Regions from separate parts of the Exiguobacterium sp. UBA6309 genome, predicted to be linked through region 3. Evidence: riboswitches for the same ligand, from Rfam matches in the RefSeq annotation. Region 3 holds a riboswitch; each other region holds the start of a gene.
What was found. A riboswitch is a leader RNA that binds a small molecule or an ion and turns the genes downstream of it on or off. The one in region 3 is predicted to bind lysine.
Positions count from the first base shown of each region.

Region 1: another riboswitch for lysine. It lies ahead of B3M90_RS05890 (Na+/H+ antiporter NhaC family protein); the one in region 3 lies ahead of B3M90_RS11045 (aspartate kinase).
Region 2: another riboswitch for lysine. It lies ahead of B3M90_RS04015 (amino acid permease); the one in region 3 lies ahead of B3M90_RS11045 (aspartate kinase).

Region 1 is NZ_DJTL01000020.1:77,936-84,990, reverse strand. Features, by position in the region: gene B3M90_RS05905 (methyltransferase) at 1-179, opposite strand, end outside; gene B3M90_RS05900 (heme oxygenase) at 268-588, shown strand; gene B3M90_RS05895 (hypothetical protein) at 713-1,450, shown strand; lysine riboswitch at 1,543-1,721, shown strand; gene B3M90_RS05890 (Na+/H+ antiporter NhaC family protein) at 1,833-3,416, shown strand; gene htpG (molecular chaperone HtpG) at 3,482-5,344, opposite strand; gene B3M90_RS05880 (hypothetical protein) at 5,428-6,297, opposite strand; gene B3M90_RS05875 (SDR family oxidoreductase) at 6,433-7,055, shown strand, end outside.
Region 2 is NZ_DJTL01000015.1:21,186-28,240, forward strand. Features, by position in the region: gene B3M90_RS03990 (DHA2 family efflux MFS transporter permease subunit) at 1-874, opposite strand, end outside; gene B3M90_RS03995 (HlyD family secretion protein) at 887-1,543, opposite strand; gene B3M90_RS04000 (TetR/AcrR family transcriptional regulator) at 1,736-2,341, shown strand; gene B3M90_RS04005 (diguanylate cyclase) at 2,383-3,474, opposite strand; gene B3M90_RS04010 (MarR family winged helix-turn-helix transcriptional regulator) at 3,611-4,066, opposite strand; lysine riboswitch at 4,232-4,420, shown strand; gene B3M90_RS04015 (amino acid permease) at 4,552-6,033, shown strand; gene B3M90_RS04020 (solute:sodium symporter family transporter) at 6,583-7,055, shown strand, end outside.
Region 3 is NZ_DJTL01000032.1:20,255-27,309, forward strand. Features, by position in the region: gene B3M90_RS11035 (argininosuccinate synthase) at 1-1,104, shown strand, start outside; gene argH (argininosuccinate lyase) at 1,101-2,471, shown strand; lysine riboswitch at 2,542-2,719, shown strand; gene B3M90_RS11045 (aspartate kinase) at 2,832-4,031, shown strand; gene B3M90_RS11050 (aspartate-semialdehyde dehydrogenase) at 4,045-5,037, shown strand; gene dapA (4-hydroxy-tetrahydrodipicolinate synthase) at 5,055-5,936, shown strand; gene dapB (4-hydroxy-tetrahydrodipicolinate reductase) at 5,933-6,679, shown strand; gene dapD (2,3,4,5-tetrahydropyridine-2,6-dicarboxylate N-acetyltransferase) at 6,666-7,055, shown strand, end outside.

The DNA of each region.
Region 1 (7,055 bases), on a different contig from region 3:
TTCCCACACCCGAAATCGATGACAGTATCCTCTTTTTGAAACGGATAGGTTTCGCATAATTCGCCGAGTGCCGCATAAGGCGTCGGTTCATAGCGATTGTAGTGACTAAACACACCATAAAGGTGTTGCATCTCAATGGTCTCAATTCGTAATCGTTGATCATATTCCTGTTCATTCATCTCTTTTGTTCCTTCTTTCCGGCATTCTTTCCCTCATCGTACTATACTGAAGAAGTACGTTGCTCGTTTTTTGAAAGGGGATTTTATGATGATCGTCGTTACGAACCGGATTAAAGTCAAAAAAGGGATGGCTGCAGCTCTCGCTCCTCGTTTTACGCGTCCAAGTGGACTCGATACGATGGACGGATTCATCCGCGTCGAGGTCTTATTGACGCAAAATATCGAAGAACACGATGAAATGAACGTCAACATGTACTGGGAAGACATGAAGAGTTTTCAAGCATGGCGGGAGAGTGACGATTTTAAAGCGTCACATAGTCGACCTGCGAGTAGTGAGGCAGGAGAATCGCCAATGCTCGGCAGCGAGATTCTGACTTATGAAGTCGCTTCGGTCAAAGAACGCGCATGATGCACGAAAAGGACTCGTATCGAGTCCTTTTTTATATACCTATATACAAATAGTGAAAGGGTCGAATTGTCACAAATGGTATTATTTGTTATCATAGTGCCATTACAGAGAGAGAGGGTCCTTCATGAATTCATTAACTATATTTGAACAAGCCATTCGTAGCTTACCTGACGATCGTACGTTACGACGTGATGAATTATGGACGGACGATTTTTTATTGCAACAGGAGAACGAGCTGAACGTCTATTACTCTCCGATTGGCGAATATGTCAATACTGAAGCAAAAGTCGTCATCATCGGGATCACACCAGGTTTTGAACAGATGCGAATCGCTTTCGAAGAAGCGACGGATGCCCTCCATCATGGTGTTTCATTAGAAGAGACGGCACGCCTCGTCAAATATACAGCAAGCTTTGCTGGAACGATGCGACGTAATCTCGTCCAGATGCTTGATACACTCGAGCTTCCAGCATTACTCGGAATTGAGACGGCTACTAGCTTATTCCATCAACATCAGAAATTATTGCATCCAACGTCACTGTTAAAGCAACCCGTCTTTTATCGCGAAAAAAATTACTCGGGTCATCAACCGAAGATCAATCGTAGCCCTTTATTGAGGCACTACGCGGAAGAACACTTCGTCGCTGAGATCAATCAGTTACAAAAAACAGCGTTATTAATTCCACTCGGTCGGGTCGTCGAGACGCAAGTCCGTGGATTGATTCATGATGGACGAATCGAACAGCATCAGCTTCTTTCCGGATTCCCCCACCCATCTGGCGCGAACGGTCATCGAAAAAAACAATTCGAGGAAAACCAAGCCTATTTGATGAAACAGCTCATTCAACATTTTGCTGAATAAACAACTTTATCTTAAATTATCAGAATATATGGTTGAATCGCTTCTGAAATACATGATAAAGTGTCCATAAGAACAGAATATGACTATTCTATCGATGAGGTAGAGGCGCGATTTCAATCAGTACTTGGTCCGAGGATGACAACGAAGACGACTACAGGAAAGGTGACATCGCCGAAATGACAGTATGTGTCGAGCATATCGTCGTTGGTCGATTCGGGAAACACCCGATCGATTGCCATACATAACAATTGTATGGAGCGCTCCAATTCGGCTAAGAAAGACGCATCCAGCGAGGGTGTCGGCTTTGTTGCCGGTGCCCTTGCTTTTTTTGTGCCGCGGGGTCTCATCTTTAAGCTATTTATTAAAGAGGAGGATATTTTTCATGGTCAACTATTCAGATTCCATCATTGCCCTTGTACCTGCTTTACTAGCTATCTTATTAGCCATCTTTACCCGAAAGGTCGTTCTTTCGTTAGGTGTCGGCATTCTCGTCGGTGCCCTGTTACTCCACCGTTTTAATCCGATCGATACGGTAACCTATCTCGGCAAGAACATCTTCAGTCTCTTTTGGGCAGACGGTGCCTTGAACGAGTGGAACGTCTTATTGCTTGTCTTCTTGTTATTGCTCGGCGTCCTTTCCACGCTCATTCAGACATCAGGTGGCGCTCGTGCCTTCGGTGAATGGGCTTCTACTCACGTCAAGACAGCGCGTGGTGCACGCTTAGTTGCCTTCGGACTCGGTATCTTGATTTTCATCGATGATTACTTCAACAGTCTCGCTGTCGGCAACGTCAGTCGTCCGTTAACGGATCGCCGTGGTGTCTCACGTGCGAAGCTTGCCTATCTGATTGACTCAACAGCTGCGCCTGTTTGTGTCATCAGTCCGCTTTCGAGTTGGGGCGCATTCATCATCTCCATCATCGCCGGTATCTTAACGACGCACTCGATTACGGATTACTCAGCGTTTAGTGCTTTCATGATGATCGTTCCAATGAACTTCTATGCGATTTTCGCGTTACTTTTAACACTTTACATCGCTTACTCTGGCGTCTCTGTCGGACCGATGAAACAGCATGAACGCCGTGCCGCGAATGGTGAACTTTTTGATGCGTCAAAAGGAACACCGATGGGGATGGCAAAAGAGGTCAACGAACATACGAACGGAAAAGTCCGGGATCTCGTCGTTCCGATCGTCGTTCTCGTCATTGCTACGATCAGTGCGTTGCTCGGAACAGGTGCTCAGGCACTTGCAGCCGACAATCGCCCGTTTACTTTAATTGGAGCATTTGAGGCAACAGACGTCACACGTTCACTCGTCGCAGGTGTCGTCATCAGTTTAATCGTTGCTTTCCTGATGCTGATCGGACGGAAAATTCCGGGCCGCGATTACCGTGCAAGCATCGTTGCTGGTATGCGTTCGATGTGGCCAGCAGTCGTGATTCTGTTATTTGCTTGGACGATCATCGCTGTTATCGGTGATATGAAAACAGGCGATTATCTCGCAAGCTTCATCAGCAACTCGATTTCTGCTTCGTACTTGCCGTTCTTATTATTCTTGATTGCCGGCTTGATGGCATTCTCGACAGGAACAAGTTGGGGCACATTCGGGATCATGTTGCCAATCGGTGCGGATCTCGTCATGGCTGTCGATGCTTCACTCTTGTTACCGACGCTTGCTGCTGTTCTTGCTGGATCTGTCTTCGGTGACCATTGTTCACCGATTTCCGATACGACGATCCTCAGTTCGACAGGGGCTGGATCCCATCATATCGATCACGTTACGACACAATTACCATATGCGCTAGTCGGTGCCGTCACTGCGGCAGTCGGTTATTTAGTCATCGGTTTCACGGAGTCTTCGGTCTTCGGTTTCATCGGAGCTCTTGTCACATTCGTACTCTTTGTCGTCGTCTTGAACGTTCTCTCGAAAAAAGGCGAAACCGCTTCGGATTTACAAACGGATTGATGAAACACTTTACGTAAAAAGGCATTGGATGCGCGCATCCAATGCCTTTTTTATATCTATTCGTTTCACACCATCAATAAACACACATCATTCGCGAACGCTACTGGATCCTCGAGTGGGAGTCCTTCGACAAGCAATGCTTGTTGATACATTAGTTTTGTATAGCGCTCGAATTTTGAACGATCGTTTTGATACGCCGTTTCAAGAGACTCGAACACTGCGTGTGACGGATTCAATTCAAGAATCTTGACCGCTTCTACCCCTTCATTATTCGGCATCGCCTTCAGAATTTTCTCCATCTCGATCGAGACAGCGCCGTCCGTCGCAAAGCAGACAGGATGCGATTTTAGACGTGTTGAGGCTTTGACTTCCTTGACTTGCCCACTTAGCACTTCCTGCATGGCTTGGAACATCTCTGCTTGTGCGTCCGTCGTCTCCGCTTCCTCCGCTTCAATCCCTAAATCGCTACTCGTGACCGACTTGAACGTCTTCTCGTTGTACGTCACGAGCATCTGGATCGCGAACTCATCGATCTCTTCCGTGAAGTACAAGATATCATACCCTTTATCACGGACGAGCTCGGATTGTGGTAATTTATCCAGACGATTCGTACTCTCACCAGCGGCGTAGTAAATATGTGCCTGATCTTCCGGCATCGCTGCGACGTATTCTGCGAGTGTGATCAACTTCTTTTCCTTCGCCGAGTAGAAGAGGACCAGATCCTGCACCTGTTCTTTATGCATGCCATAATCATTATACATACCGAACTTCAGCTGGCGTCCGAACGCTTGATAGAATGTTTCGTACTTCGTGCGATCCTCGCGCAGGAGGGCTTCGAGTTGTGTCTTGATCTTACTTTGGATATTTTTCGCGATCAATTTCAATTGACGATCGTGTTGCAGTAACTCGCGCGAGATGTTGAGCGATAAGTCTTCCGAGTCAACCATCCCTTTGACGAAACTGAAGTGATCCGGCAACAAGTCGCTGCATTTTTCCATGATCAAGACACCGTTGGCATAGAGTTCAAGACCCTTTTCAAATTCCTTCGAATAATAATCGTACGGTGCCTGCTCTGGAATGAATAAGATCGATTGATAACGAACAGCGCCGTCGACACTGATATGAATGTGTTTCGCTGGTGTGTCGAAACCATAACGCTTCTCTTGGTAGAAGTTCGTATAGTCCTCGTCTGTCAATTCCCGTTTGTTCTTCCGCCAGATCGGCACCATGCTGTTGATCGTCTTGACGACTTCGACCTCTTCCGTCTCGTCACTGCCTTCGATCGGCTGACGTTCGAGTTCCTTCATCTCGATCGGATAACGAATGAAATCTGAGTATTTTTTGATGATACTGCGCAAACGATACGTCTCGAGGTATTCGTCATACGATTCTTCTTCCTCGTTCGCCTTGATGTGGAGTGTAATCTCCGTTCCGACGGTTTCCTTGTCGACTTCCTCGATCGTATAACCTTCGACACCACGCGATTCCCATTTATAAGCGACTGCACTGCCGAACGGTTTCGTAACGACAGTGACGACGTCTGCGACCATGAAGGCAGAATAGAATCCGACACCGAATTGTCCGATGATATCATGACCATCTTGTGCTTCATTCTCTGCCTTGAAGGCAAGCGATCCACTTTTTGCGATCGTACCGAGATTCTCTTCTAGTTCTTCCTTCGTCATTCCGATTCCCGTATCACGAATGATGAGTTGACGCGCTTCTTTATTTGGTTCGATCGTAATTTTGTAGTGTTCCTTTTCGAACGAAATCGTCTCGTCCGTCAATGCTTTGTAGTACATCTTATCCATGGCGTCACTTGCATTCGAGATCAATTCGCGCAGGAAAATCTCCTTATGCGTATAGATGGAATGAATCATCATCTCCAGCAATCGTTTTGATTCCGCCTTAAATTGTTTCGTTTCCATGCTCATTCTGCCTCCCCTTTTTTAGCACTCATTCATATAGAGTGCTAATTCATCTCCTATTATTAGGGAGTTCGAAATATCTGTCAATCTTCTTTCCCGCTATTTTTTACGACTTTTTCACGGACGATTTTTCCGATTTGACGTAAGTGCTCTGCTGACCCGTAGGTGCCATGGCTGACGCCGTTTTCATCTTTTCGATTACCGAGACCGATGAATTGCTCACTTGGTTTGAAGTGGAGACCGACCACGGGCACCTGAAATCGTGACGAAAAGCCGACTTGAAAAATCGCGTCCGGATAATCTGTTGGTTGATACATATGCCAATCGATTGCTGGTTCAAGCTTTGCAAATCGTTTCGTATGTTCCTTCCCGAGCAGGATGATTCCTTTTATCGAAAATAGTTCAAGCAGGCGCATTAGAAATGTTTGACCAAACGGACTATCTTCCAACACGCTGCGTTCTTTGATCGCTCCCATGTAGTGGTGCGTCGGAAACGGAAAAAAGTCCAGATGAACGACTGGATCAAGCGCCTCCTCGTAAAACGACGCACCGAGTCCGTTCAAGAATCCTTCAAGCTTACCGCCACCCGGTCGACCGAACCATGTCCGGTAAATGTTCGGTTGTTTGAAATAATCATTGAAGCGCCGGATTGAATCTGTCAGCGTCTCCTCCTGGAGATAATCCTCCCATGACATCGACTTCGGACGAATAAAGAGCGGACCGGTCTCGTCGAATCGTAATGCGCCCGTCCGGTCTAAAAACTGCGTTCGGGATGGGTTCGTCGCGATCGTCACCCAACTGCTACGCGTCGCATCACCAAACCAAAGGACAGGTGTCGTTTGATCAATCAGTTGATCTGCGAACGCACTTTTCTCGAGCGTCATTTGATACTCGACAGCTTCCTGTAATAATTTTTTGGCAAGTTGCCATTGATCGGATGTCAGCGTTCTCATCTCCCTTTTTACAGCGATTATGCTGTTGTAGATGTACCCCTTATCTTCTATTACTAGACGCATCGATGGGTTTAACCTCCATTTCTCCGGGAATGTTTCATAAGGTGAACGATACGACTTAGGAGGGATTTAGCAATGGGTAGACTGGATCAAAAAATAGCTGTCATTACCGGCTCGGCAACAGGAATTGGACAAGCGACTGCGCTTGTATTCGCAGAACAAGGAGCAACGGTCGTTTGTGCCGATGTCTCACTTGAAAAAGCACAACAAACAGTAGAACAGATTACACAACAAGGCGGGAAAGCGGAAGCCGTCCATGTTGACGTCTCAGACGTCGAGAGTGTTGAGCAACTTGCGAAGCATGTCAAAGAGACGTACGGTACGGTCGACGTCCTCTTCAACAATGCCGGAATCGATGAACAAGGTGGGAAAGTCCACGAGTATCCAATCGATCTCTTCGACCGGATCATCGCTGTCGATTTACGCGGTACATTCCTCGTCAGTAAATTCTTGATTCCACTCATGCTGGATAACGGTGGTTCGATCATCAATACGTCATCGATGTCGGGTCGCGCAGCTGACTTGAACCGGTCTGGTTATAACGCGGCGAAAGGCGGGATCGCGAACTTCACTCGCGCGATGGCAATCGATTACGCGCGTCATGGCATTCGTGTCAATTCGTTATCGCCAGGAACGATTGAAACACCACTCATCGATACACTCGTCGGTGAAAAAGAAAAAGAACAAGGCAAACAGTT
Region 2 (7,055 bases), on a different contig from region 3:
TGACGATCGGGCTATCCCAGCCGTCATTCCCGGCTTCACTGAATCCGTAAAGGAGACTCCCGAATCCGATCGTACTGAATAAGACGCCCAGTGCGTCGAAAGAAGGTTTCGAGAGTGGCTGCGTCAGGCGGAACCAGGCCGTACCGAGTAGCAATGTCACTAATCCAAAGAACGACATCGCATAAAACATGACGTGCCAATCATAGTTTTGGATGACATATCCCGTGATCGTTGGTCCGACTGCTGGAGCAAGAATCATCGCGATTCCGAGCATTCCCATGGCAGCGCCACGCTTATGCGGTGGGAACAATGTCATGAAGACATTTGATCCTAGTGGCATTAAGATACCAGCACCTGCCGCCTGAACGACACGTCCGATCATCATGACCGGGAAGTTCATCGCCATCGAACAGATGATTGATCCCAAGAAAAAGAGTGTCATCGAAGCGAGGAACAACTGGCGGAACGTATAACTGCGCATTAAAAAAGCACTGATCGGAATCAAGATCCCGTTGACGAGCATGAAACCTGTCGTCAACCACTGGGCAGTGGACGTCGACACGTTGAAGTCATTGATTAGAACCGGTAACGCGACATTAATCAACGTTTGGTTCAAAATAGCAATGAACATACCAATCAGTAAGACCGTCAGTACTTTCGGAATACTGACGTTTTCAGTCGATACTTGTTTTGAAGGTGCTGCGACTGGTGGTGTCACGGTCATCGTCGGTTCCGTCTCGAGGGACTCCTCAAGTGTTGGTCCGTCAGTGGCCAGTGCGATGTCGGATTGACGATTCCGGCGGGCGATCCAGTTGACGCCGATGATGATCAGAATCGTGAACGCACTATATCCGAACAAGAAGGTAGTAGACATGAACGTCCCTCCTTAATCCTTATGAATGCGGACGGTCACATTCATACCAGGTCGAATGTCGAGTGATTTTTCTTGCGAGAGTGATACTTTAACTGGAATGACTTGTGCGACTTTCGTGTAGTTCGCATTTCCGTTTGAAGAAGGCATCATCGAGAACGTCGAAGCTGTCGTCATTCCGATCTGTTCCACTTCACCAGAAAGTGTCGTGTCAGGATAGCTGTCGACATACACGTCAACGGTTTGTCCGACTTTGATTTCATCGATTTCTGTTTCTTCGATGTTCGCTGTGACCCAAAGGTCGTTTAAGTCAAAACCATAGGCAAGTGGTGTACCAGCTGCGACGAAGCCGTTCTTTGTCGCCATCGACTGAACGATCGTTGCCTTCGCAGGCATCGAAACAGAAAGATCTGTTGGTTTTTGTCCAGCTTGCGCAGTCATGATGTGACCAAGTGTTGCACCGCTGTCGAGCGATTCGCCTGTTTTAGCAGACCAGTCCGTTAATTTACCAGCGCTTGGGCTAGCAATCGTTATCATTTTGCCATCGATTTTCGCATTGTCTGTTTTGACATAGCTTGTTGCTTGATCGTAATAGTAGTATCCGACGACCCCACCACCGATCAAAACGATGAGTGTAACGATATTAATGATTAGTAATTTTTTCATACTCATGGGTGTGTTAGCATCCTTTCTTGTGTACAATCGATTCAAAAAAAGTACTCCTCTGGGGGGAGGAGTAATTAATATAGTTAATTATATGGATAGTTAGATAACAAACAACCAACAGTTTCCGACAAAATGTTGGAAAAATAAATGATAACGGATTCATTTTTAAAAAGATGATGGAAAAGGAGTGAAATGCACATGAAAGAGAGCCGTGATCCACGACCAAAACGGTCACGTGACCGTATTACGATGGAATTGTTTCGTTTACTGAAGACAAATAGCTTTTCGAGCATCACCGTCAAGATGCTGACGGATGGGGCGGGTGTGAACCGCTCGACCTTTTATGCGCACTACACAGATAAATATGATTTGCTTGACCAAATCGTTGAGGAACAGATGATGGCGCTCGAACAAGCGATTCGGATTACAGGTACAGGCACCGTATTTCCGACAGTCGAGCAGGTCAGTCATTATTTTGCTCGTTTGTTCATTCACATTGAAGAAAATGAATTATTCTATCAGACGATGCTCGTTCAAGGACCGATCAAAACGTTCATCTCTCGTTTTCTTGATACATTGAAAGAAAATTATCGCCTCGTCTTTCGATCCCAAGTCGCAGAGGATGCGACTTTCGTCGATCGGGATTTGTTACTGAACTATGTCATTGGTGGACAGTTAGGATTATTGATTTCCTGGTTACGAAACGGTCGGCCATATTCATCCGCATATATGGCGGAGCAATTGAGCCGGATGATCGTCTTTGGAACGGTTGAAAGCATCGGTTTTCCGAAAGAAACGGAATAAGGTCATAGAAAAAGACACTCCCGATAGGAAGTGTCTCGTATTCAAGCTTGTCGGAAGGCAAGTTCCTTCGTATAAATCGTACTTCGGTTTCGTCCGCTTTCTTTTGAGTAATACAACGCTTTATCTGCTTGTTGTAATACTTCTAAAGACGTATGGGAACCACTAGAATGTGCAATCCCAAGCGAAATCGTGATTTGCAGATCAGGTACGTCTGCCGTCGGGAACAGGTTGCGTGCGACCGTCATCCGAGCCAACTCTGCGATTTTTTGAGCTTCTTTAGCTGTAGTGCTTGGTAAAATGATCAAAAACTCTTCACCACCGTATCGTCCGACGAGGTCATCCGGTCGTGTTAAGGAAGCGAGTGTCATGCCGAGTTGACGTAGGACATCATCTCCGGCGTCATGACCATATGTATCATTGACGTGCTTGAAGAAGTCGATATCAATCAAGACAAGTGAATACCCTTGATCCGTTGAACCGACAAGTGACAGTGAATCATCGAGACGGCGCCGATTGGCAAGTCCGGTCAAAGCATCCGTCATCGCTAGTTTTTGTTGATACTGAATGTTTTCGAAGTGACGGCGTAATTCCGTCAGCAGTCGAAAAGCAACAAAGCCAGCTAATAGATTAAAGAAGATATAAGCGATTGAAATTTTAAAGAATGTCGACCAACTGTTTGTCAGGATATAGATGGCAGGTAACGAATAGAGAACACCAATTGACACCAATAATTGAAAATGGCGTGTCGAGACATGAACGAATCGACGTACGATTCCGATCGTCGTAATGATTAAGACGATAATCAGTGTGGACAGATAAAAACCCTCCATTTGATCGACGGGTGTCAAAAAGTAACGTGTCCCGATGATCATTATACCGGCGACGATGGCGCTCGGGAAACCACCGAATAGCATAGCGATCGCGACTGGGATGATTCGTAAATCCACACGGGCGACATCGATCTGAATGCCATTGAATATCAACAAAACTGCAGTCAGACCACAGACACTTCCCAATATGAGGCGTGTACTCCAGCTGGAATTCAGCGAAATACGTGGTCGATTCCGAAATGGTAAGAATAAGAGAGTAATCGTCGTGAACAGTAGACAAAAGTTAATGATGAATTGATTCATGATGGACAACAAATCCTCCCAACTCCCCAGCTAACAGATTTCCATATATATACTCCAGTATACTCATCTAGGTAACGGTTAGACAGAGGTAAATGTTTAGATAAAACATAAAAAACGGTAGAAAATCTACCGTTTTTTATGAAGACGAAGTGAGCGTATCCTCATCCATCGTCAGTAAAATCTTATCGAAGACGCGAATCATCGTTTCCAGTTCTTCTTCTGTTAAAGTTCCGAAGCGATCTTGTAAATAGTTTCTTCGGACGACCTCGAGTTCCCGAAAAGCACGCTCTCCGTCATCCGTCAAAGCAAGGACAATCGAGCGACGATCTTCCGTCGAACGCGTCCGTGTGACATATCCTTGTTTATAGAGCTTATCCGTTAAAGCAGTGACTTGACTCGTCGCCAGCTCAAATTGTTCCGCAAGAAGTGTCGGACGCTGGGGACCGTTTTCTGAAAGACTCCGTAAGATGAAAAATTCGCTTCGGGTTGCTGTTCCTTCAAACAGTCGATTAAGTTCACGTCGCAGGGTACGAAGAATGACACGCATTTGTTCCTCGAGTCGGTAAGTCAGCAAATCACGTTCCTGTGGCATGCAAGCAGCATCCTTTCTCTCAGTGGACTTCTATCATTTAGTGTACTAAACATATCGGATTTTTACCATCTACTACCCCAGATTCAAAAAAGGCAATTGACAATTTCGTGGCGGTTTGTGTAATATGGCGTAGTAATAACTAATTTAATTCAGTTCTCACTCAACCAGTGGGATGGAGGTTGCAGTTCTTAAGAGTACGGTTATGGATGTCGTCAAGCGACAAATGAAGTGACCTGAAAGGAAGAATTGCCGAAATCAATCATCGCTTTGAAGATGATCGATTGGGATTAGGTCGAATAGGTCTAATACTGTCACAAGTCGGGTATCACTCACTTGTGGAGAGCTATCTTTCACGACGGTAGAATGAGGCGCATTCATTTTATTATGTTGCGTTCTCATCTTCCATCTGGAAGATGAGGGCGCTTTTTGTTTTTTCATTCAAAAAGTGTCCTCTCAAAAAATCTAAACAGAGAGAAGCGAACGAAATGAACAAACTAGATGTGAAACAAACAACAGATTCGACAGCCGAAGGATTAAAACGTGGATTACAAGCCCGTCATATGTCGATGATCGCCATCGGTGGGGCAATCGGAACAGGACTTTTCATCGCGTCCGGTGCTTCCGTTGCAGCAGCAGGACCAGGTGGTGCACTTATATCGTATGCAATCGTTGGTCTGATGGTCTATTTCCTAATGACAAGTCTTGGCGAAATGGCGGCTTATATGCCTGTCGCCGGATCCTTCTCGACATACGGGACAAAATTCGTCGATCCCTCATTCGGCTTTGCCCTCGGCTGGAACTACTGGTACAACTGGGCGGTCACGATCGCAGTTGAGCTCGTTGCAGCACAAATCGTTATGACGTATTGGTTCCCGGACGTTCCTGGATTTTACTTCAGTGCCTTATTCCTTTTACTCATGATCGGCTTGAACTACTTCTCCGTTAAAGGTTTTGGGGAAGCGGAGTATTGGTTCGCCATGATTAAAGTCGTCACTGTCATCGTCTTCTTAGTCGTCGGTGTTGCGATGATTTTCGGTGTCTTTACATCGGAGCCACCAGTTGGCTTTAAAAACTTTGCTCTCGGGGATGCGCCGTTCGTCGGTGGTATTCCTGCCGTCATCGGAATCATCCTCGTTGCTGGATTTAGTTTCCAAGGAACGGAGCTAGTCGGGATTGCCGCAGGTGAATCGGAAAATCCGAAAAAAAACGTTCCAAAAGCAGTCAAACAAGTCTTCTGGCGCATTTTACTCTTCTACATCCTTGCGATTTTCGTCATCGGGATGCTCATTCCGTATACGAGCCCGAACTTGGTTTCCAATGACATCACGGACATTGCCGTTAGTCCGTTTACGCTCGTCTTTGAAAAAGCAGGTCTTGCGTTCTCGGCAGCACTCATGAACGCCGTCATCTTGACATCTGTTCTATCTGCCGGTAACTCAGGTATGTATGCTTCCACACGGATGCTGTATACACTTGCTCGTCAAGGAGATGCACCAAAGTTCTTTGCAAAAGTGTCGAAAAATGGGGTACCGCGTAACGCCTTGCTTGCAACAGGAGCAATCGGTGCGCTCTGTTTCTTAACATCGATGTTTGGTGGACAAGTCTATCTGTGGTTACTCAATGCTTCAGGTATGACAGGATTCATCGCGTGGCTCGGAATTGCGATCAGTCACTATCGTTTCCGTAAAGGATTCCTTGCACAAGGTCATTCGTTGAAAGATTTACCTTACGTTGCACCAGCGTTCCCGTTCGGTCCGCTGTTTGCATTCGGTCTTTGTTTCCTTGTCATCGTTGGTCAAAACTATGCAGCATTCCTTGCTGATCAAATTGATTGGGTCGGGATTGCCGCGACATATGTCGGAATTCCGTTGTTCCTTGCCTTTTGGTTAGGACACAAATTTAAAAACCGGACGTCGATTGTTCGTTACGAAGAGATGGACTTCCCAGAACATCCACGTCAATCATAATGTGTGAACCACCTTCTATAAATGAAGGTAATTGAGATTGAAGACAAAGTGCAATTTTTCTCTGATGAGTCTGATGAGGAAGATTGCGCTTTTTTGTTCGTTTCGAATCGTTTTCCTGGGACAAGCATCGCGCCGCTTCGCTTCGCTGCAGGGTCGCTCTTGCTTGTTTTTCCCTAGGAAGCGATGTCGAGTGAACAAAACGCTTCTCTGATTCTCTTTCCGGGTATAAAGAAGAATGACACGTTACACGCCACTCCTACAGGAAAAAGCGCAATTTTGCGCTGTCAGAGACAAACAAGACCCGTTTTCCTGCTCGAATAGAGCGGGAAAACTGGCTTGTGTCTCGCCTGAGGAAAGGGCGTGAAGACGAGTCATTTTTGAGTCAGCCCATTTTTCTGCAATCGGAACCACCTTCTATAAATGAAGGTGGTTTTTTATTCCTTTAAATAAAAACGTTTTCTAAAATATAGTTTTGAAAAAATATAAAAAAGGAATCAATGAATACATATTCATAAAAAGAAAATATGAATAAAGAATAGGGGGAGACGCATGACTACATCTGAATTATTTTTCACATTAGGTTCTGCAGCGTTTTTCATGTTGTTCGTTGCCTACATATCCTACCGATTGACGCGTGGGAAAACACAAGGCGTCGATGAATACTTCTTAGCGGGGCGAGGATTAAGCGGTGTGTTCATTGCCGGTTCGCTACTGCTGACGAATTTGTCGGCAGAACAGTTAATTGGACTAAATGGACAATCTTTCATGGGAAACATGTCGAGTATGGCGTGGGAAGTCACGGCGGGATTTGCTGCCATCATCATGGCGATTTATCTACTCCCGAAGTTTCTCGGGCTTGGTATCTCGACGTTACCGGAATACTTAAGTCACCGGTATGATGAGACGGTTCGCCGGATGACAGTCTTACTCTTTTTACTCGGATATATGTGCGTCACGATCCCTTCAATGCTGTACTCAGGTGGGATTGCTGTCTTGCAGTTGTTCGATGTCCCTGAGTTGTT
Region 3 (7,055 bases):
GATGTCGGAGAAGGAAAAGATTTATCCGTCATCAAGGAAAAAGCACTCCTCGTCGGTGCGATCGAATCAATCGTTCTCGATGTCAAAGAAGAATTCGCACAAGACTTTGTCTTGCCAGCCCTTCAATATGGCGCTCATTACGAAAATGCCTATCCGTTGATCTCAGCGCTTTCGCGTCCGTTGATTGCAGAAAAACTCGTCGAAGTCGCGCATGAATATGGTGCAACGGCGGTCGCACATGGATGTACCGGAAAAGGGAATGACCAGGTCCGGTTCGAAGTTTCGGTCGCGGCACTTGATCCGTCACTCGAAGTCATCGCACCGGTTCGGGAATGGAAATGGTCACGGGAAGAAGAGATCGCCTACGCGAAAGAAAACAATGTGCCGATCCCGATCAACCTCGATAGCCCATACTCGATCGACATGAACCTTTGGGGACGGAGTAATGAATGTGGCGTCCTAGAAAATCCATGGACAGAACCACCACAAGACGCATTTGCGTTGACGGTAGCACCAGAAGACGCTCCGGATCAGGCAGAAGAAGTCATTATCGGCTTTGAAGCAGGTGTTCCAGTTTCCATTAACGGGACGACGTATCCATTAGCGAAACTGATTACGGAACTGAATATCATCGCTGGAGCACATGGGGTCGGACGGATCGACCACGTCGAGAACCGTCTCGTCGGTATCAAATCGCGGGAAGTCTATGAGTGCCCAGGCGCAACTGTTTTACTCAAAGCTCACGCTGCACTCGAGACGATTACATTGACGAAGGACGTCGCGCATTTCAAACCATTACTCAGCAAACAATATGCAGAAACGATCTACAACGGTCTCTTCCATGCGCCATTGACAAAAGGCTTGAAAGCTTTCTTGACGGCGACACAACAGGACGTCACAGGAGAAGTTCGCGTTAAACTGTTCAAAGGAAATGCAACTGTCACAGGTCGTCAGTCGGCTGTCTCGCTTTATGATGAGAAACTTGCGACGTACACGAAAGAAGATGCATTCGATCATGAAGCAGCAAAAGGCTTTATCAAATTACACGGTCTTGCCGTTTCAACGCATGCGAGTGTACATCGTCAGGCGGGTGTAACGAAATGACCAAACTCTGGGGTGGACGTTTTACGGAAAGTGCTTCCGCTCAAGCGGAAGCCTTCGGAGCATCAATCACGTTCGATCAAAAATTAGCAAGCGTTGATTTGAAAGGCAGTCTCGCACATGCACAGATGTTATTTGAACAAGGGATTCTCGCTCAAGATGAGTGGACACAAATCCAGCAAGGATTAAAGCAACTCGAAGCGACGTTAAAGGACCATTCCTACACATTAGCGGACGAAGACATTCATATGAATCTTGAGCGTTTGTTGACGGAACAGATCGGTCCAGTTGCAGGGAAACTGCATACGGCACGGAGCCGAAACGATCAAGTCGCAACCGATTTACATCTATGGCTGGAGCAGCATGTCGAAGCGTTGACGACGGCATTGCGCGAGCTCCAATCGGTCATCACGGAACAAGCTGAGCAACATATCGAGACGGTTATGCCGGGGTATACGCATTTGCAACGGGCACAACCAATCTCGCTTGCGCATCACTTGCTCGCTTATTTCTGGATGTTCGAACGCGATGTCGAACGATTGACGGATAATCAAAAACGGATCCGAAAATCACCACTCGGAGCGGGGGCGCTCGCGGGGACCACGTTCCCGATCGACCGTTTCCGTTCTGCCGAGTTGCTCGGTTTTGAGTCGGTTTATCCGAACAGTCTCGATGCTGTCTCCGATCGCGACTTCGTCATCGAATACCTCGGGATCGCCTCGACCGTCATGATGCATCTCTCGCGTTTTTGTGAGGAAATCATCATCTGGGCGTCGCAAGAATTCAGCTTCATCGAGTTATCCGATGCCTTCTCGACAGGCTCGAGCATGATGCCACAAAAGAAAAATCCTGATTTCGCTGAGTTGATTCGTGGAAAAACGGGGCGCGTCTACGGCAACCTGATGGGCTTCTTGACGACGATGAAGGCATTACCACTCGCTTACAATAAAGACATGCAAGAGGATAAGGAAGGAGTCTTCGATACAGCAGATACCGTTCTCAAGTCCGTTCAAATCTTCACCGGAATGATTGAATCCGCGACGTTTAAGACCGAAGCGCTCAAGAAGGCGACAATGCAAGACTTCTCGAATGCAACGGAACTCGCCGACTACCTTGTGACGAAAGGCATACCATTCCGCGAAGCACACGAAATCGTCGGGAAAGCCGTCCTCTACTGTGTGCAAAACGGTTGTTTCCTGAAGGACTTGAGTCTCGAAACGTATCAAAGGTTCCATCCAGACATCACAGAAGACGTTTATCCGCTCCTCGATCCGGTTCAAGCAGTGGCACGCCGGACAAGCTACGGCGGTACAGGGTTTGCTGCCGTGTCGAAGCAACTCGAACTCGCGAAGCAGCATCTTGCGACTTGACGGATTTTGAAAAAAATTAGTCAAATAACTGGATTTAACAAAAGATGTCTGCTATAACTGTAACTAACAACCGACAGATAGAGGCGCGGATGACATGAGTAGCATCATTCTTGAAGGCAAGCATGCTGAATGATGTGAAAGGGGAAGTCCGCCGAAGTGAACGAGAAGATGCTTCTTCTCATTTGCTGGTACAACGGTTAAGATCCGTTGTACTGCCGAAACCGATGTTTCGGAGCGCTATCTTACGTAAAAGAACGAATGACTTTGTCTTCGTTTGTCCGATCGTGATAACGACGGGCCGTAGGAACGCTCCTACCGGCCCGTCGTTTTTTTCTGTATCGGGACAAAGGAGATAGGATTGTGACAACTGTACTTAAATTTGGTGGAAGCTCGGTTGCGACTGTCGAACAGATTCAGTCTATTGCGAATTATTTGAAGAGTCGCGCAGCCGAAGGTGAAAAACTCGTCGTTGTCGTTTCGGCGATGGGCAAGATGACAGATTCTTTGATCGCTCAGGCGCAAGCCATCACGGATCGCCCTGAGCGGCGAGAACTCGATCGTCTGCTTGCCATCGGAGAAGAACAGACGATTTCATTACTCAGCATCGCCCTCAACTCACTCGGCGTCAAAGCGTTATCGCAAACAGGCGCACAAGCGGGAATCAGCACGATGGGATTGCATACGAAAAGTAAGATCAAACAGATTGATGGAGATCTATTACGACAAAAACTCGAAACGTACGATGTCGTCATCGTCGCCGGATTCCAAGGTGTCAACGAACTCGGTGATGTGACGACGCTCGGACGGGGTGGATCGGATACAACGGCTGTTGCCCTTGCGGCAGTCCTTGATAAACGGTGTGAAATCTACACGGATGTCGACGGTGTCTATACGGCTGATCCACGAATCCATGCCACTGCTCAACCGATTCCGCACATCTCATATGATGAGATGATGGAGATGAGCGCCCTCGGGTCGAAGGTCATGGAAATGCGGAGTGTCGAACTAGGAAAAAAATACGGCGTACACATCTTCGTCGGGAAAACACTTGAATCGAAAAGGGGAACATGGATCATGGAAGCGACGGAAACAATGGAACAAAAAGCGGTCACGAGTGTCAGTGTGACGAAGAACGTCTTGACGGTATCAATCAAACACGTACCGCAAACGAACGCAGCAGTAGCCGATATCTTCGAACTCTTATCGAACCGCCACGTCAACATCGACATGATCAGTCAAACGACGTTTGACAGTGACATCTTCCTATCGTTCTCCTGTCCACTCGACGAGGAAGAGTTCCTCGATGAAGCATTGAAAGACATCATGGATCGCTTCACGACAGTCAAGGTCGACCGCCACGATCAGCACGCGAAGTTATCTGTCGTCGGAATCGGGATGCGGGATGCAACAGGTGTTGCCTCAAAGTTGTTCGCGATCTTCCGAGCGGAGAATATCCCGTTCTATCAAGTCACGACATCAGAAATCAGCATTTCGTACACGATTGCACAAGCAGACATTGAACGGACGGTTGCAGCGATTGCAAACGCGTTCGAGTTATAAGGAGGAAAACAGCATGTATCATGTAGCCGTCATCGGAGCAACCGGCGCCGTCGGTCAAAAAATGTTACAAGTACTCGCAGAACTGGACTTCCCGGTCAGCCGCCTGTCCGCTTACGCTTCTGCTCGTTCAGCAGGGAACACGGTGCAGTTCAAGGGAGAAGATATTACGATCCAAGCGCTGACGCCAAACATCACGGAAGACGGGATCGATGTCGCGTTGTTCGCAGCAGGCGGAACGATCAGTGAGCAATATGCCCCATTACTAGCTGAAAACGGAACACTCGTCGTTGATAATTCAAGTGCCTTCCGGATGCAGGAGACGATTCCACTCGTCGTGCCAGAAGTCAATCCGCAAGCGATTCAAGCGACAGACCGCTTAATTGCGAATCCGAACTGTTCGACGATTCAATCCGTCGTCGCTTTAGCACCGCTCCAGTCACTGGGATTCGAACGGATCAACTATACGACGTATCAGGCCGTATCCGGTTCCGGTCAAAAAGGAATCGAGGATCTGGCACGCGGGGCACGCGGAGAAGAGCCCGTCAATTATCCGCATCCGATTCACGATAACATCTTGCCGCATATCGATGTGTTCCTTGAGAACGGTTATACGAAAGAAGAGCAGAAGATGATTGATGAAACACGGAAAATCTTCAATCTTCCAGCATTGCCTGTCAGTGCGACATGTGTCCGGGTTCCAGTCACGAACTCTCACTCGGTTGCAATCAACGTCACGTTTACACAACCGACGACGGTTGCAGCGATCCGTGAAGCACTGGAAGGCGCACCGGGCGTCGTCCTCATCGATGATGTCGCGAATACGCGTTATCCGATGCCACTTGACGCAAGCGGGACGGACGACGTCTACGTCGGTCGGATTCGACAAGATGATAGTCTCGCGAACACGTTCCATCTCTGGTGTGTAGCCGACAACATTCGAAAAGGTGCCGCGTCAAACGCCGTACAAGTCGCACGCCAAGCAATCGAACAGTCGATTCATTCATAAAAAAGGAGGAGTTCTTCATGTTCAAAGGAGCAGGTACAGCGCTCGTCACACCATTTAATGAAGCAGGCGAGTTGGATTTACACGTATTCGAACGCTTGATCGAGCAACAACTCGCAGCGGGGATTCAGGCACTTGTCGTCGGAGGAACGACAGGAGAAGGTTCGACACTGACAAACACGGAATTCGAACAGCTATTGACGACTGCCGTTCAAGTCACGGCAGGACGAGTACCCGTCATTGCCGGAACGGGTTCGAACAACACGGCAGTAACAATCGAGAAGACATTACTCGCAGAACGCCTCGGTGCGGATGCAGCGATGCTCGTCACACCGTACTACAATAAAACATCACAAGCCGGTCTCGTCGCGCACTTCACGGCGGTCGCTGATGCAACCGAGTTACCAATCATGCTGTACAACGTTCCGTCGCGGACTGGTGTTGCGATCGCAGTCGAAACCGCAGTGACATTGGCACGTCATCCACGCATCCAAGCGTTTAAGGAAGCGAGTGGAGACGTCAGCTTCATGGGCGAACTGATGGCGGCAATTCCGGAAGACTTCGCGGTATTCTGTGGAAATGATGATCAAATCCTGCCGTACATGGCATGGGGGGCACAGGGTGTTATTTCAGTTCTCTCTAACCCGTACCCGGCAGAGACACAAGCACTTGCTGAAGCGTTACTCGCGCAAGATCTCGCCACGGCCCGCCGGATTCAGGCAGACTTGTTACCGGTCATCGGTGCTTTGTTCAGTGACGTCAATCCGATTCCGGTCAAAGCATCGCTTGAAGAACTTGGCTTTGCTGTCGGTGCGCCGCGCTTGCCGCTCGTGCGTCAATCGGAAGCGGGACACGCCCACTTACTCGAAACGATGCGGGCTTACAAAGGAGTGGTTCGATGAAACTCGCGTTACACGGTTATGGGGCGACAGGACAATACGTCGTCGAACTCGCACCACAAAGTGTCGTAGCGATCGTTGACCGGACGAAGTCATCCGATACGATCGCTTCATATGCCGAGCTAACAGAGATGGCAGAAACGGTCGATGCGATCATCGACTTCTCGCATCCGAGTTTGCTACCGGATCTGCTCGCATATGGGTTGGCGACAAAAACACCACTCGTCATCGCGACGACTGGTTTTTCGGAGGCGGAACTGGCATCGATCAAGGACGCTGCAAAAGAAATTCCGATCTTCCAGTCGTATAACATGTCGTATGGTATTGCGATGGTGCAGCAACTGCTGAAGACACTTGTGCCACTAGCAGGAGCGTATGACATCGAATTGCTCGAGAAACATCACAACCAAAAAGTCGATGCCCCGAGCGGAACGGCGGAGTTGTTATTGCAAACGATTCAGACGGCACGTGACGTCACACCGGTATATGACCGGTCACAAACGCGGCAAAAGCGGGAGACGAACGAGATCGGGATGCACGCGATGCGCGGCGGTACGATCTTCGGAGAACACGAAGTCTTATTCGCAGGTGTCGACGAATTGATTGAAATCAAACATACGGCATTATCGAAAAAAGTATTTGCTTCTGGTGCGATCAAAGCAGCTGAGGCACTCATTCAAAAAACAGCGGGACTCTATACATTAGAGACGCTCTACACACAGGAGGATTCACATGTTACTCACTGATGCTTACGAAATTGCTAAATTCATTAAAGATGCTAAAAAACAAACACCGGTAAAACTTTACGTCAACGGCGATTTGGCGGGCTTGACGATCGAAGGTGCAACAGCGTTCGGATCAGATGAATCAAAGATTTTCTTCGCGGATGCAGGACTTGCGGCTACTTTCTTAGAAAAGTATTCAGATCGCATCACGGATGTTCACGTGGAGTATGACCGTCGCAACAGTGCGGTACCAATGCTTGATACACGTCACTTGAATGCGCGCATCGAACCAGGTTCATGGATTCGTGATCATGTCGTCATCGGTGATAACGCGGTCGTCATGATGGGTGCGATCATCAATATCGGTGCATCGATCGGAGATGGTACAATGATTGAT